Regions from separate parts of the Shewanella sp. MF08487 genome, predicted to be linked through region 1. Evidence: riboswitches for the same ligand, from Rfam matches in the RefSeq annotation. Region 1 holds a riboswitch; the other holds the start of a gene.
The links. A riboswitch is a leader RNA that binds a small molecule or an ion and turns the genes downstream of it on or off. The one in region 1 is predicted to bind thiamine pyrophosphate.
Positions count from the first base shown of each region.

Region 2: it holds a riboswitch for thiamine pyrophosphate, as region 1 does, so the genes downstream of both, ACRN9H_RS02675 (TonB-dependent receptor) here and thiC (phosphomethylpyrimidine synthase ThiC) in region 1, are expected to answer to the same signal.

Region 1 is NZ_JBOZPB010000009.1:1,837-8,595, reverse strand. It holds gene ACRN9H_RS08385 (bifunctional hydroxymethylpyrimidine kinase/phosphomethylpyrimidine kinase) at 1-794, opposite strand, end outside; gene thiC (phosphomethylpyrimidine synthase ThiC) at 797-2,920, opposite strand; TPP riboswitch at 3,122-3,220, opposite strand; partial or broken gene ACRN9H_RS08375 (hypothetical protein) at 3,388-3,929, opposite strand; gene trhA (PAQR family membrane homeostasis protein TrhA) at 4,530-5,213, shown strand; gene ACRN9H_RS08365 (tRNA-uridine aminocarboxypropyltransferase) at 5,293-5,823, opposite strand; gene ACRN9H_RS08360 (NUDIX hydrolase) at 5,863-6,393, opposite strand; gene ACRN9H_RS08355 (class I SAM-dependent rRNA methyltransferase) at 6,546-6,759, opposite strand, start outside.
Region 2 is NZ_JBOZPB010000003.1:4,359-11,117, reverse strand. It holds gene pnuC (nicotinamide riboside transporter PnuC) at 1-203, opposite strand, end outside; gene ACRN9H_RS02680 (hypothetical protein) at 246-506, opposite strand; gene ACRN9H_RS02675 (TonB-dependent receptor) at 605-2,809, opposite strand; TPP riboswitch at 2,864-3,004, opposite strand; gene ACRN9H_RS02670 (Crp/Fnr family transcriptional regulator) at 3,200-3,880, shown strand; gene tsgA (MFS transporter TsgA) at 3,941-5,098, opposite strand; gene deoD (purine-nucleoside phosphorylase) at 5,160-5,864, opposite strand; gene ACRN9H_RS02655 (YcfL family protein) at 6,120-6,515, opposite strand; gene ACRN9H_RS02650 (PaaI family thioesterase) at 6,697-6,759, opposite strand, start outside.

The DNA.
Region 1 (6,759 bases):
CGCTGGCTGGCTAACCAGAAGCGCCCATTTTGATGCAGCTCAGAGCTCGCGCGCACTTGACGACAAACTAGATAATCCTCGGCAAGCTCAAGATCCCAGCCATTACTCTTGTAAGCGGTATCAAGAGCGTTAGCGTGAGTTTGAGCATGAGTATCATCAAGAATGTCAGTGCAACCAAAGCTCACATCGCCACCTTTAGCGAGCACACTGCAATCAAGGCTCTGGGATAAAGCCAGTGCCGCGGCAGCGAATTGCGCTTTCGTTGAAACATCACTGTGAGTTAACCGCCCAAGTTCAAGCACATTGGGCGTGATAAGTTCGATTAAACCTTTGAAAGGCTTAAAATCTAAGGCTGATTTGGCCGCACTTTTTATATCCTGACAGTTATCGACTGCTAATGCATCGCCACAACTGGCGACCATCACAGGATCGACAATCACAGGCACAGATAGATAGTGGATTTTAAAACTCGCGATCCAATCTGCCAGCAATGCCACTTGAGTTTGATCTGCCAGTAAGCCGATTTTAATTGCTTTGGGTGGCAAGTCGGAAAGTAGAGTCGTCAGCTGAGCCATTAACATCGCCGCTGATACGGGCTCGACTAAAGTGACCGCCACTGAGCTTTGCGCCGTCACTGTGGTGATCACGCAGCAACCGTGACAGCCCAAATCTTGAATTGTCGCCAAGTCCGCCTGAATACCGGCACCGCCGCCACTGTCTGAACCGGCTATGGTCCAAACAAACGCGGGACGCTCGGTATTCATGGGTGCATTATCCCCATGAATACCCAACATAATTAGGCTTCCTCAGCTTCGGCGACGAGCTTGTCTTTCACGTGATAGATCTCGGCGCCCGAAGCAGCAAATTGTGCCGATTTTAGCGCCATAGCCGCTTCCAACTCCTGCGGCGTCTTGACTGTGACTTGCATGGCTTGGTCAGCCGCTTCAACTTGATCCGCCTTCGCTTGTGCCGCCTCTAAGCCAGCGGCATAGGCGCGCACATCTTGGGTGATTTTCATCGAACAAAATTTAGGGCCGCACATAGAGCAAAAATGCGCGACTTTAGCGGATTCCTGCGGTAAAGATTCATCGTGATAAGCACGTGCGGTTTCAGGATCGAGTCCTAAGTTATATTGATCTTCCCAGCGGAATTCGAACCGCGCCTTTGCCAGCGCATTATCACGAATTTGCGCACTCGGATGACCTTTCGCCACATCGGCGGCGTGTGCAGCAATCTTGTAGGCAATCAAACCTTGCTTAACATCTTGTTTATTCGGTAATCCTAAGTGTTCTTTTGGCGTGACATAACACAACATAGCGCAGCCGTACCAAGCGATCATGGCCGCGCCTATGCCGGAGGTGAAATGATCATACCCAGGTGCGATATCGGTGATTTGCGGGCCAAGGGTGTAAAACGGCGCTTCATCGCAGTGAGCTAACTGCTTGTCCATGTTCTCTTTAATGAGCTGCATCGGGATATGTCCCGGTCCTTCGATAATGGTTTGTACGTCGTATTCCCACGCGATTTTGACTAGCTCACCTAAGGTTTCAAGCTCTGCAAACTGGGCAGCATCATTAGCGTCGGCAATTGAGCCTGGACGCATACCATCACCTAAAGACAGGGATACATCGTAGGCGACGCAAAGCTCACAGATCTCACGAAAATGGCTGTAGAGGAAGTTTTCCTTGTGGTGACTCAGGCACCATTTGGCCATAATTGAACCGCCGCGGGAAACGATCCCGGTGACGCGTTTAGCCGTCATTGGCACATAACGTAGCAGTACACCAGCATGAATAGTAAAGTAATCAATACCTTGCTCCGCTTGTTCAATCAAGGTATCGCGAAACACTTCCCAGGTTAAATCCTCTGCCACGCCGTTCACTTTCTCCAGCGCTTGATAAATCGGTACAGTGCCGATGGGCACTGGCGAGTTACGGATAATCCACTCGCGGGTCTCGTGGATATAACGCCCCGTGGATAAATCCATGACCGTATCTGCGCCCCAACGGGTAGACCAGACGAGCTTTTCCACTTCTTCCTCGATGGAAGACGTCACCGCAGAATTACCGATATTGGCGTTCACTTTCACCAGAAAGTTACGCCCAATGATCATAGGTTCAGCTTCTGGATGGTTAACATTCAGCGGAATAATCGCGCGGCCACGGGCGACTTCGGCGCGGACAAATTCGGCGGTAATCGGTTCGCCGACTAAGGCACCAAAGGCTTCGCCCTTGGCTTTACGATTGAGGATTTCATCCTGTACTTGCGCAAGTGCCATGTTCTCGCGGATCGCCACATATTCCATTTCGGGCGTGATAATCCCTTGACGGGCATAGTGTAATTGGCTGACTCGTTTGCCCTGCAGCGCTCTGCGTGGGCGGACAATGGCACTCGAGCCTGCCTCAAAACGCAGATGATCTAAACCATCATCGGCGAGTCTTTGTTGGGTAAAATCGGAGGTCGCGCAGGGTAATTGCTCTGTGTCGTTGCGGGCTAGGATCCAGTTTTGTCTTAATTTACCAAGGCCTAGACGCACATTGATGTCGGCCTCAGGATCGGAATAAGGTCCAGCGCAATCGTACACGCGGATTGGCGGATTTTTTTCCATGATAGGCGTTTCATCAGTACCGCCTACCAGCGTGTCAGTCTGCAGGATTTGCCGCATGCCAACGCGTATATCGACACTGGAACCTTCGAGATAAATCTTTTGTGAATTAGGATGTTGCAGCGGCGCTAACGTATCGATAAAGGCTTGAGCCTGCGCGCGGGTTTCGCGGCGACTCGGCGCCTTAGGCACGGTTGATTGACTAGACTCAGCCGATTTATTAGGCACCGTCGATTTATTAGGGATTGTCGATTCTGGCGCTGTGATTTCTATCGCATTGGCAGCTACAGCTGGGTTTTGGTTTGAACTGGACATAAGCAATCTCACGTTAAAAAATGGAGTTGCTTGTCTGGAGAATTGAGTTGTTGATAGCTGGACATGGCAATCAACTTTTGTGGCCAACACTGGCTTCAAAAATTGCGTTACCCTGCTCAATAACAATTAAATCTAAACATTAAGACTTAAAACACTGCTGAGTTAACAGGTGTTCAAGCCGTCTATTTTCGCGATTTAATGTGTGTTATTACGCTTGTTTCCTTCGCAGGTTTTAACCTGATCAGGTTCAACGGATCCCGAATAAACGGTCTCAGCCAAGAGGCACTCCGACAAGATGAGTGCGCAGTATAGACAGAAGCGGCAGCAACAAACAAGGAAAAAAACAATTAAAAACCTTAACTACCAATCCAAAATTAAGACTCACTATCTATTGTTTTTAATTGAAAAAATTAAATAAAAATAAAAAAGTTATAATTGGCGTGAAAATAGATCATCAAATAAAGTCACTATTTATGGGGTTTGAGCATCATTTTATTTAATCGAGATTGAATGGCATCATCAATAGCTTGATTGATTTTTTGCCACTACAGTCAAATGGGAAGCCTAAATTTTCGGCGTATGGATTAACTTGAGTGCCGACTTGTACCACGCGATAAAAAGTATCCCCTTTACGCACAATACGATTTGGGTCTAAGGGTAAATCGTGACTCGTCGTGCCACCGAAATCATCGGCGTTAGGGACAAATAACACTTCCATCTCAGGGCTCATTTCACTCATATTCGATTTCCGGGTGAATTTATCGGCCTGTTCAATGACGAGATCATCGAGCGCTTGCTCGCGCTGACGTTCAAAATATTGCTGGGTGAATAAACTCATGCTTGAGCATGTCGCTATTGTGCTCTCGCCTTCTGCTGCGGGTGAACTCTTAGCGCCAAGCTGCGGTTTAATTTCTGTGGCATCAAACATATTCGTTGGCTTTTTTGTCGTCACTTCCGCGGGCAGTACTTCACTTTGGGCACGTGATTGAGATTGGCTCGATTGAGGGATATAGGCAAAGCACTATCAGCATCATCTCCAATCGCTATTGCTGTAGGAGATACTGTCAATAAAGACGCGGCTTTGGGTTGATGTTGAAAAGGCAAAATCCATCCTTAGGTTTTGTATAGTCTCAATTGATTTCGATGATGCTTAACGTGGAACCATTGCACTCAAATCCAATATCAATCCAATATCGGGTTGCTGAATATTGAAAGCAAATTATCCAATGATTGCATTTACTTGCGAGTGCTCAACGCAGATTAGAGGAGGCAAACAGGGTAAAGTTCAACGCGAATGCAACACGCTATAAGCATAACGCTTACGCCTATGATAGATACGACACTTGCCAGTTGAGAAAAATAGGGCTGGGAATTGAGATTACAATTGCGCTAAATTGAAAGGCAATGGTTTGTTAACTCTCAGTCTTGAAGCGGATAACATCATCAATGCGATGCACTGATGGGAGTGCGAGACGGCGTTAAAAATCTAAAGGGCGAAAATAATATATGTCAGTCATTAATTTAAGCTTACAAGTGTACGCTTAAATATGGTGATTTATTTTCCTAACTGATAGACTCAGTCATTATCGTTTGCGAGTGTGTATCTACCATGTCGAGTCAAAGTGTTATCGAACAACAAACCCCAGCTAAAACCCCTGCTAAGTCTGGGCCGTATAGTATTAAAGAAGAGATCGCTAATAGCGTATCCCATGGCTTAGGTGTTATTGCAGGCATAGTGGCATTAGTGCTGATGTTACTAAAAGGGCAAGATCACCTGACATCAATTCAACTTGCCGGCGTTGTCATTTACGGTGCCAGCATTATCATGCTTTTTCTATGCTCTACTTTATACCACAGCGTTAGCCATTCAGGCTGGAAACATAAACTTAAGATTGCCGATCACTGCGCCATTTACTGTTTGATTGCAGGGACTTACACCCCTTTAATGCTGATAAGCTTACAAGGCACACAATCGACAGTGATTTTAACGGCAATTTGGTCACTCGCGATTGGCGGGATCCTGTTTAAGACGCTGTTTATTCACAAATTCAAAAAGTTAAGTCTAGTGTTATATCTCGCCATGGGTTGGCTATGCGTCACTGTGATAGGCGATTTAACCGCGGCGATGTCAGAACTGGGGTTTAATCTTTTGATTTTAGGTGGTTTATTTTACACTCTGGGCGTAGTGTTTTACGTCGGTAAACGTATTCCATTTAACCATGCGATTTGGCATCTATTTGTGCTCGGCGGCGCGATAAGTCACTTTTTGTGCATCTATCTGACGGTAATTTAAACTAAATTAACGCTAATCGTGATGTCGTTATCATCGATGCTTTATCCCAATACTTTTTAAATTTTTCTCACACATCCCATTACTGACGGGTATTCAACTGAGCAAACAGCGATGCTAATACTGTCGCTTGTTCGTCCCAGCCATATTGGCGCCAAAGCGCAATAATACATTCTGCGGTGCACAAGCCCCCTTCTTGTTGATTACGTCGCAATATAAAGGCAGATTGCGGTATCAACGACGGTAGGCTTACCCGTGCAGCAGTTTTAAGATAGGGGCTTTGGCGCAGCATTTTACGAGCCTCCTGCCACGTCGCATCTAAAATCACCACGTGCTCAGGCATTACCTGTTTTGTAATAACCTGATTTTGCATAAATTGTAAGGCATCCTCAGGTAAGCCCTTCTCTATAGAGTCATCTGCAAGTTCGGCATCCTCAGTTGGAAACAACAATTTAGCTTGCTGCGATGCAAGCATTTCGATGAGGTTTTTATCGGCAGCGACTCTCGACCAAACAATACTCACCACCTTGGCTGGAAACGCTTCTAAGGCTAAACGGCCAGTATTAGTTTTACGGGTTAGCTCGCGTTCATGGGTAAGCAAAATAATCTGCATTGACTTCCTGACTGCTTAAGAATAGGTCGCTGTTAACAATCATAAGCACTCTAAAACGATTTGTTTGAGTAAAAAAGTTTCTCGCTCAATCGATTGGCCTTTTTGCGGATGATTACGTTGTATTGCTTCATTGTGGGCAATGGCTTTATGGATGTTCAACCACTTTGGCCGCATGCCATTTTTAATCTCGTGGGCTTCGAGCCGAGTCTCACCTAAACCACGCTCGCCCAGTGCGGTGTCGATACGGCACACATAACAGAATGACTCCATGTGCACTACGTTCGCCCCTTCACGGTACCAAGGCCGAAACTCTTCGTAACGACCAAAGGGCGCTAACACTTGAATGTCTAGGGCGCCGGTTTCTTCCTGTAGCTCGCGGATAAGGCCCGCTTCGAGGCTTTCACCGTCGTCAACTCCACCGCCAGGTAAACTGTAATCACGATATTTTTGGGTATAAAGCAGCAAAATATCATCGCCCGATAACACAATAGCACGGGCAGCTCTGCGATAAAAAACGCGTGCCGTCTGTAGGTTAACCGCTGGATCTTGGGTAGATTTGAGTAGACGCATGCTCATTGCTCGAGATTAAAAAAGGGCAGCATAAACGAAAAACGTACAATTTCAGAGAAAAAACTGCCTTACATCCAGTTCAACTAGGCCCTTTCCTCTATCGTTCAATCGCATTTTATCAAAATTAAAATAAATTTTTATAGGCTATTACATTAGCTTAACGTCATAGCCACTATCTTAAGTGGGTGATTGTCATCGAACGAGGGGAAATCCTCATGGGGATCGAGCCAAGTATGTGCAATAACGGTGCGGCCTTGTTTTTCAACGCAGCGCACTAAACTGTCGAACCATGCTTGGCGCTCGACTTTCGCCACATTGTTACAGCAAACGATAGTGCCACCGACTTTGGTCGCCATTAATGCGGGC
Region 2 (6,759 bases), on a different contig from region 1:
AACAAGGACACTTTCCAAAACAACACAGTATAAATGGCGGTACTGGCAAACGCTGCCGCCCAGCACCAAACATTCGCTTTCATTGCCAACAGTAAATATGCCATCGCCAACAGCACCGCTAAGGCTTCCCATGCGGTCATCACATGGGCCTCACCAAACGCTGAATTAATGCTCTCGACTAAGGTTAGCCATAAATCTGTCATTGTATTGTGCTCACTTTCTGTTTAACGCAAAGACTGTAAAGCCTATTCGCTGTGGGCTAAATCCAACTCACCGCCGATAAATTTACACACAAATACCGCCTTGCCCCACTTTTCATTGGCGGCTTGCATCTCGGTTGCGAGCATCGTCATCACATCTAAATATTCGCCACACACTTGGGTTGCCATCGCATTAGTTACACGTTCAATATTGGGGTAGCTATCCACGCGGCCAATAAACCATTTAATTGGGTCGATATAGTTTTCATTTAATGGATACATGCTAATTTCTGCGGTGAGTTTCATTTTGACTCCTTAAAACGTCAGTAGATTAAGAAGACTGTAACCTAAACGGTGATACAGCCTTAGCGATTAAATAATTAATCTAGTCGTTATACTTGTGATTACATGAACTTAACGTTAACCGTTACACCAAGCTGGCGCGGATCGCCGTAACGAATATATTGTTTTTCTGCCCAGCCGTTGTCGGGCTCGTTACCGAAATAAAAGCCACGCACACCGTACTCTTCATCAAATAGATTGCGGCCCCACAAATAAGCAGACCATGCACTCGCCTCATATCCGACTCGAGCATTAACAATCGTATATGGCTCAGAACGGGAATCGTTACTGTCAGAATAGTAAAAATCGCTCTTACCACTCAGATTGAGGTTAGTAAACCAGCCTGAATTAGCCCGATAAGTGCCGCCCAGACTGTAAGTAAAATGTGGAGAATGGGCTAAATCACGGCCGGTTAAATCCACATCGGTGCCGTATTTATCCTGATATTGATAATTACCATAGGCTGTTTCTAACCAACCTAAGCTTGAGTAAAGTTGTAAATTATCAGTGGCATACCAAGTTGCGTCGAGTTCTGCACCATAGTTGTTCGAACTACCGGCATTTTCAGTAAATAAAATAAAACGCTGAGGCTTATTCGGATCTTGCAGTGATGCAGCCACCTGTTGATCTTGCCTGTCCATATAAAATAATGCCAGATTCGTATCAACAAGCCCTGCTAACCAGTGGGATTTAAGACCGATTTCATAGTTGTACAATGTCTCAGTATCAAACTCTTTTTTATCATTCAACTCGACCGGTAAAGTCATGTTAAAACCACCCGCTTTATAACCCCGCGCCACACGCAGATAAGTATTATGCGAGTCGTTAAGCATTTTACTCAAGGCAATATGTCCGCCCCACATAGTTTCGCTTGGGTCGAAATTATCCTTGTTTGTATCGGAATAATGGCTGTTGCGCTGCTCTAAACGTAAGCCCACAGACAAGGCATATTGGGATCCTAAATCCGTATCGAGCTGACCAAATAGTGCATAGTTAGTTGCTTCATATTCAGAGTCTAAAACTTCATCGGCGAAAGTATTGTACTCAGAATACAATTGGTTATCTTCTTGTAGATTCATCGCATATACGCCGAGTAACCAGTCGGTACTCTCAGCAAAAATACGACTTCGCTCGGTAGAACTTAAGCGAAACTCTTGCGATAGCGTTTTACGCTGACCCGTTTTATCCCAAAAATAATCGTACTGGCATGGCGAGAACTGAATACCATCATCAGTACATTGTTTTGCCGACCAATAAGCTGAATTAGACCAATCGCCATCATAAGCATAATGATGATCGGTATTAGCAAAGGAGGTTAACGAGGTCAGCTCAAATAACTCAGCACCCGAATACGTGGCCTTAAAGCCCGCGCCAGTGGTGCGTTGGTTATCGACACCGGGCTCATCCGAGGTGGTCTGTTTAGGGGAATTGGTTAGGCTCCACACATCGTAGCCATTATCAAAATCAGCATGCAGCACAGTTAAATCTAATTGCAGATCGTCAGTGGCGTACCAACGCAGCTTAACGCGGCCACTAAATTCATCACGACCATTGGTGTCATCGCGGCCCAAAAACAGGTTATCTCGGTAACCATTTTGCTCATGTTGCTGCAATGAAACTCGGTACAGTAATTTGCCTGAGTCAGTTACAGGCCCTGAACTAAAACCACTAAAAGTACGTAAATCATCATCACCAAGGGACACTTCAGCGCCATGCTCAAACACATCCGTTGGGTCATTACTCTTTAAATAAATCAACCCTGCTAACGCATTAGCACCATAACGTGTGCCCTGAGGCCCACGCAGCACTTCAACCTGTTGTAAATCATACATGCTCGACACCATGCCGATACCGGATAAATCGATATCGTCAATGATGTAACCAACAGAAGAATTGGGCGCGCCTTGGTATTGCTCTTGTTCACCTACACCGCGTATTTGGAAGTATTTCGGCCGCGAACTGCCACCTGACCAGTTAACGTTAGCAATAGAGTTAAGTAAGTCTTCAAAATGTTGTGCGCTTTCATCTTGAATTTTTTGCGCATCGATAACTGTAATACTAGAAGGCATTTTCTCTAAACTTGCGCCGCGAAAATCTGCCGTTACCACCATGATTTCCATATCCTTATCGGGATCTGGTTTATCAAGCGCATCGATTTGTGCAACAACAGGTGTGCTCAACGCAACAGCAATAGCTAAAGCCAATGGTGCTCGCGTTAAAGATAGCGTGGGTGACGCGGTAAAAAATGATGGTTTACTGTTAAACATAGGACCTCAAATATCTAGTTTGAGATCCGGCAACGAATAAGCGATTCAGAAGTGTGCTGTTGATTGGCCCATTCCTACGCCGGTATGAGCCGGATCAGGTTCTAAGGGTTTGTCGAAAGACATCTCAGTTTGTAGTCACTTATATTAATATTAATTATTAACATTAATTGACGACAAACACCCCTTGGCAAACTTGAGTATACTGAGTAATGCTAGAGGATGACAGACATATCTATGTTAAAAAAATCAACCATGTGGCTCAAGTTCACACATCAAATGCGATCTTTTATCAAAAAGACCGCTCACACTAAAGATCATATACAGTGAATTGAGCCGCCTTAAAGCATAATGCTGTAAACTCGCGCTACCGCGACAACAGAGAGATTGTTTATGCAGCTAAAACCACTGGATAAAGGACGTTTTAATCAACGATGGGAGCAAGATTACCCTCTAATTGAACGGGTAATAATGGAATGCGTCACCGAAACTAAAGCATTGAAAAAAGGTGCACACCTGATGACACAAGGGCAAGCTTTTTCATCGCTCGTATTTGTAAAACAAGGTCGCGTCTCCCTAGGCCATACCGCCAGAAATGGACGTTGCTTTCAATTAGGCACAATGAATTGTGACTCACAATTATTTGGCGAAATGGAGTTTTTTACCCAGTATCGTTGTCAGCTTGACATCATAGCGAATGAGCCTTTAGAAATCGCTGTCATTAGTGGTGACAAACTGCAGCTTTCGCTCACACAACATCCACAACTGGCGCTGTTTTTTGCCAGTGCAATGGCTATCGATTACCAAGATACTGTCGATATTTTTACTCGACGTATGCTGTATCCAATTAGCTATAACATCGCCTTTGATCTTTATCATCAGCACTTAAATGACTTACCCGTAGATGGGTTTACGAAACGTTATTTGGAGGCAGAGCGTTTTGCTACCACGGATAGAGTTTACCGACGGGCAATAAAAAATCTCGAGGAACTGGGGTTAATTGAGCGGGAAAAAGACAGTATTCGTATTTTTAATCTTAATGCATTAAAAGCCTTTGTTGAACAAGGAGAATAAGGTGATTGTAAACTGTTATCAATTTAACAATCACCTCAGTTAGCCTTTTAGATAAGCCGTTTACTCACTTAAACGAGGTTTCATCCGGCTAGACACAATCAATAAACTTAAAATAACAGCATACAATAATGGAATAACATACATGACTGTCTGCAATCCAATTATCTGTTCAAACAAAGAGCTTATTGCCGGACTAAACATCGCCCCCGCACTACCGCTGATTAAGATATAAGACACATTCTTACCGCTGGCTTTTTTAACAAACGACACACCATAAGCAATAAATGCGTTATATAAGGCCGCACAGACAAAACCATAGCCGTAGGTTAAATAACCGACCCATTCAATATTATCGGTGGTAACAATCGCCGCGGTAATCACCATAGCCAAAGTAATAATCGCTAATAAGAAGTGATTGATTTTAACGCGAGTCACTATAAGCGTTGAAATTAAGGCACCAATTAATGCCGCAGACCAATACTGGGTAATGATATTACCCGCATCCTCAAAGGGAATATTAAACTTCTGTTTTACGAATAAAGGCGCCCAGGTTAAAAATGTATACAGTGCCAACATGCCTAAAAATAAGCCCACTCCACCGCTAATAATTCCCAGGTTCCATTCAGATTTTTGTTTATCTTCTGCCTGAGTACCCTGCTCGCATAGTGCGAAATTAGTAAATAACGTAAGCATAACTGTGCCTAGTGCAACTAAACCTACCGCTAAATAACTGTAACTCCATGATAGTGAGTGAGTCAGTGCATAAGTGGTCATTAAAGGAAAGATAACACCAGCGATATTAAACGTAGCATCTTGCACCACTAACATCGTACTTTGCAGTTTTTCTTGCCAGACAGACACAACAATCGTGCCGGCAATACATAATCCTATTCCCCCACAAAAGCCGATTAGCGTCATTGCGAGCATCACCCATTGGAGTGAAGTGGTAAAATGCAGTACCGCTGCACTGAGCCCAACTAAGGTATAGCTGATGAGGGTAATTCTTTTAATACCTATTTTTTCAATGAAGAAAAAAGCTGCAATTGTTCCTGCTAAAGCCCCGCCATTGAGCAGTGAAAATATAGAAGCGACTTCGTTCACATTGGCGGAAAACTTCTCCGCAATGGGTTCAATCAACATGCCAAACTGAGTTGCAAAGCCTGCCATAATAAAGTTGGCAAGAAAACTAATGGCCGTTAATGTTATTTTATTATTCATTTTGTCACTCCATGAGTGAAATTAGGGTACAACAATTAAGCGTCAGAAAGCACCTAACTATTTAGTTAAGCGCCGTTGCTAATGCGAGTTCAATCATATTGTTAAAGGATAATTGACGTTCTTCAGCGGTCGTTTCCTCACCGGTCAAACAGTGGTCGGATACCGTTAAAATAGCTAGAGATTCGATGCCATATTGATGTGATAAGCCGTAAAGCCCTGCCACTTCCATATCAACACCTAGCACTCCAAAACGCTCTAAAGCAGGGATCATATCTTCATCGGGATCGTAATAAAGATCACCACTAAAAATATTACCGACCTTAACACTAATGCCCTTTTCATTCGCTTTAGTATACGCTTTGTGTAACAAAGAGAACGTCGCCGAAGTGGCCATTTGATAACCGCTACTACGCTTAGTATTCGTTGGAGAGTCGGTGCCTGCGGCCTGCGCTAAAATAACATCTCGCATATGAACATGTTTTTGCGTCGCACCTAAGCTGCCAATGCGAATAATACGTTTAACGCCAAAATAATTAATTAACTCATGTCCATAAAGCACCATCGATGAAATGCCCATACCATGGCCCATCACCGAAATACGTTGTCCCTGATAAAACCCCGTATAACCTAGCATATTACGCACATTGGTCACTTCAACAGCGTCATCAAGATAAGTTTCTGCAATATATTTCGCCCGCAGAGGGTCGCCGGGCATAATTATTGTTTCTGCAAAATCATTGGGTTGAGCATTAATATGGGCTGTCATGTTTATATCCTCATGTTGAATACTCTGATAGTAGTATCCAATTAAAGAATGTTTTTAGGACTAATGTCCGGATTTAATACTCACATGCGTATTTAATGCCACGTTGATGATTAATTTTTACCCAATAAAAATGGCTTGCCTCTACTAAGAGCCAAGCCAAGAAAATATTATATTGGAAATGGGGCATTAATCGCAGGCTAAAACAACCGCCCTTCGTGATGCGGCATTGAAGTAATATAGCTAACACTCAAATAATTAATTTGAAAAGGTTTCGCGCACATACACATCAAATCGAACAGCTTGACTGTTTGGTGCCACTGCTGTGACTTGCAATTGTTGTTTACCGTGCAACTTAACTGATTTCCAACTGGTTGCTTCATCTTCAATGGTAAAACCACTGGCGTCGTACCAAGTAAACTTATACTGCACGCGCATATCGGTAGATGATTTACTCACTACCAGCGCCGATGCTTGTATTACATCGGCAATACGGCGAGCATCGACGTTTTCAACGGCAATATTACGAGCAAAGCTACTGTTATCTACGCGTGTTTCGCCCTGCGAACTCACCGAAATACCCGCAGTATGTGAGGCGCAGGCGCTTAAGGTCAGTGCGGCGGCCAATATTAATCCACTATAAATTTGCTTCATTTTTATCTCCTTGTCACGCCACAAAATACGCAGCCAATGCGCATCATTCTACAGTAAACCTATCGCTAATCGTACTCAACTAAAGCCATGCTTTAGCATTACGTTAAGGCTTAAGCACTCACAGCTCATTGCTCAGACTTACCTTGTTAAGGCGCAATAATCATCAGCAATTGATTGAAGGTTAATCTATCAAAAAGTGCGCTCGCGCGGTAGCAATTAACTGTTTACGGTTTGTCTGCCAGCA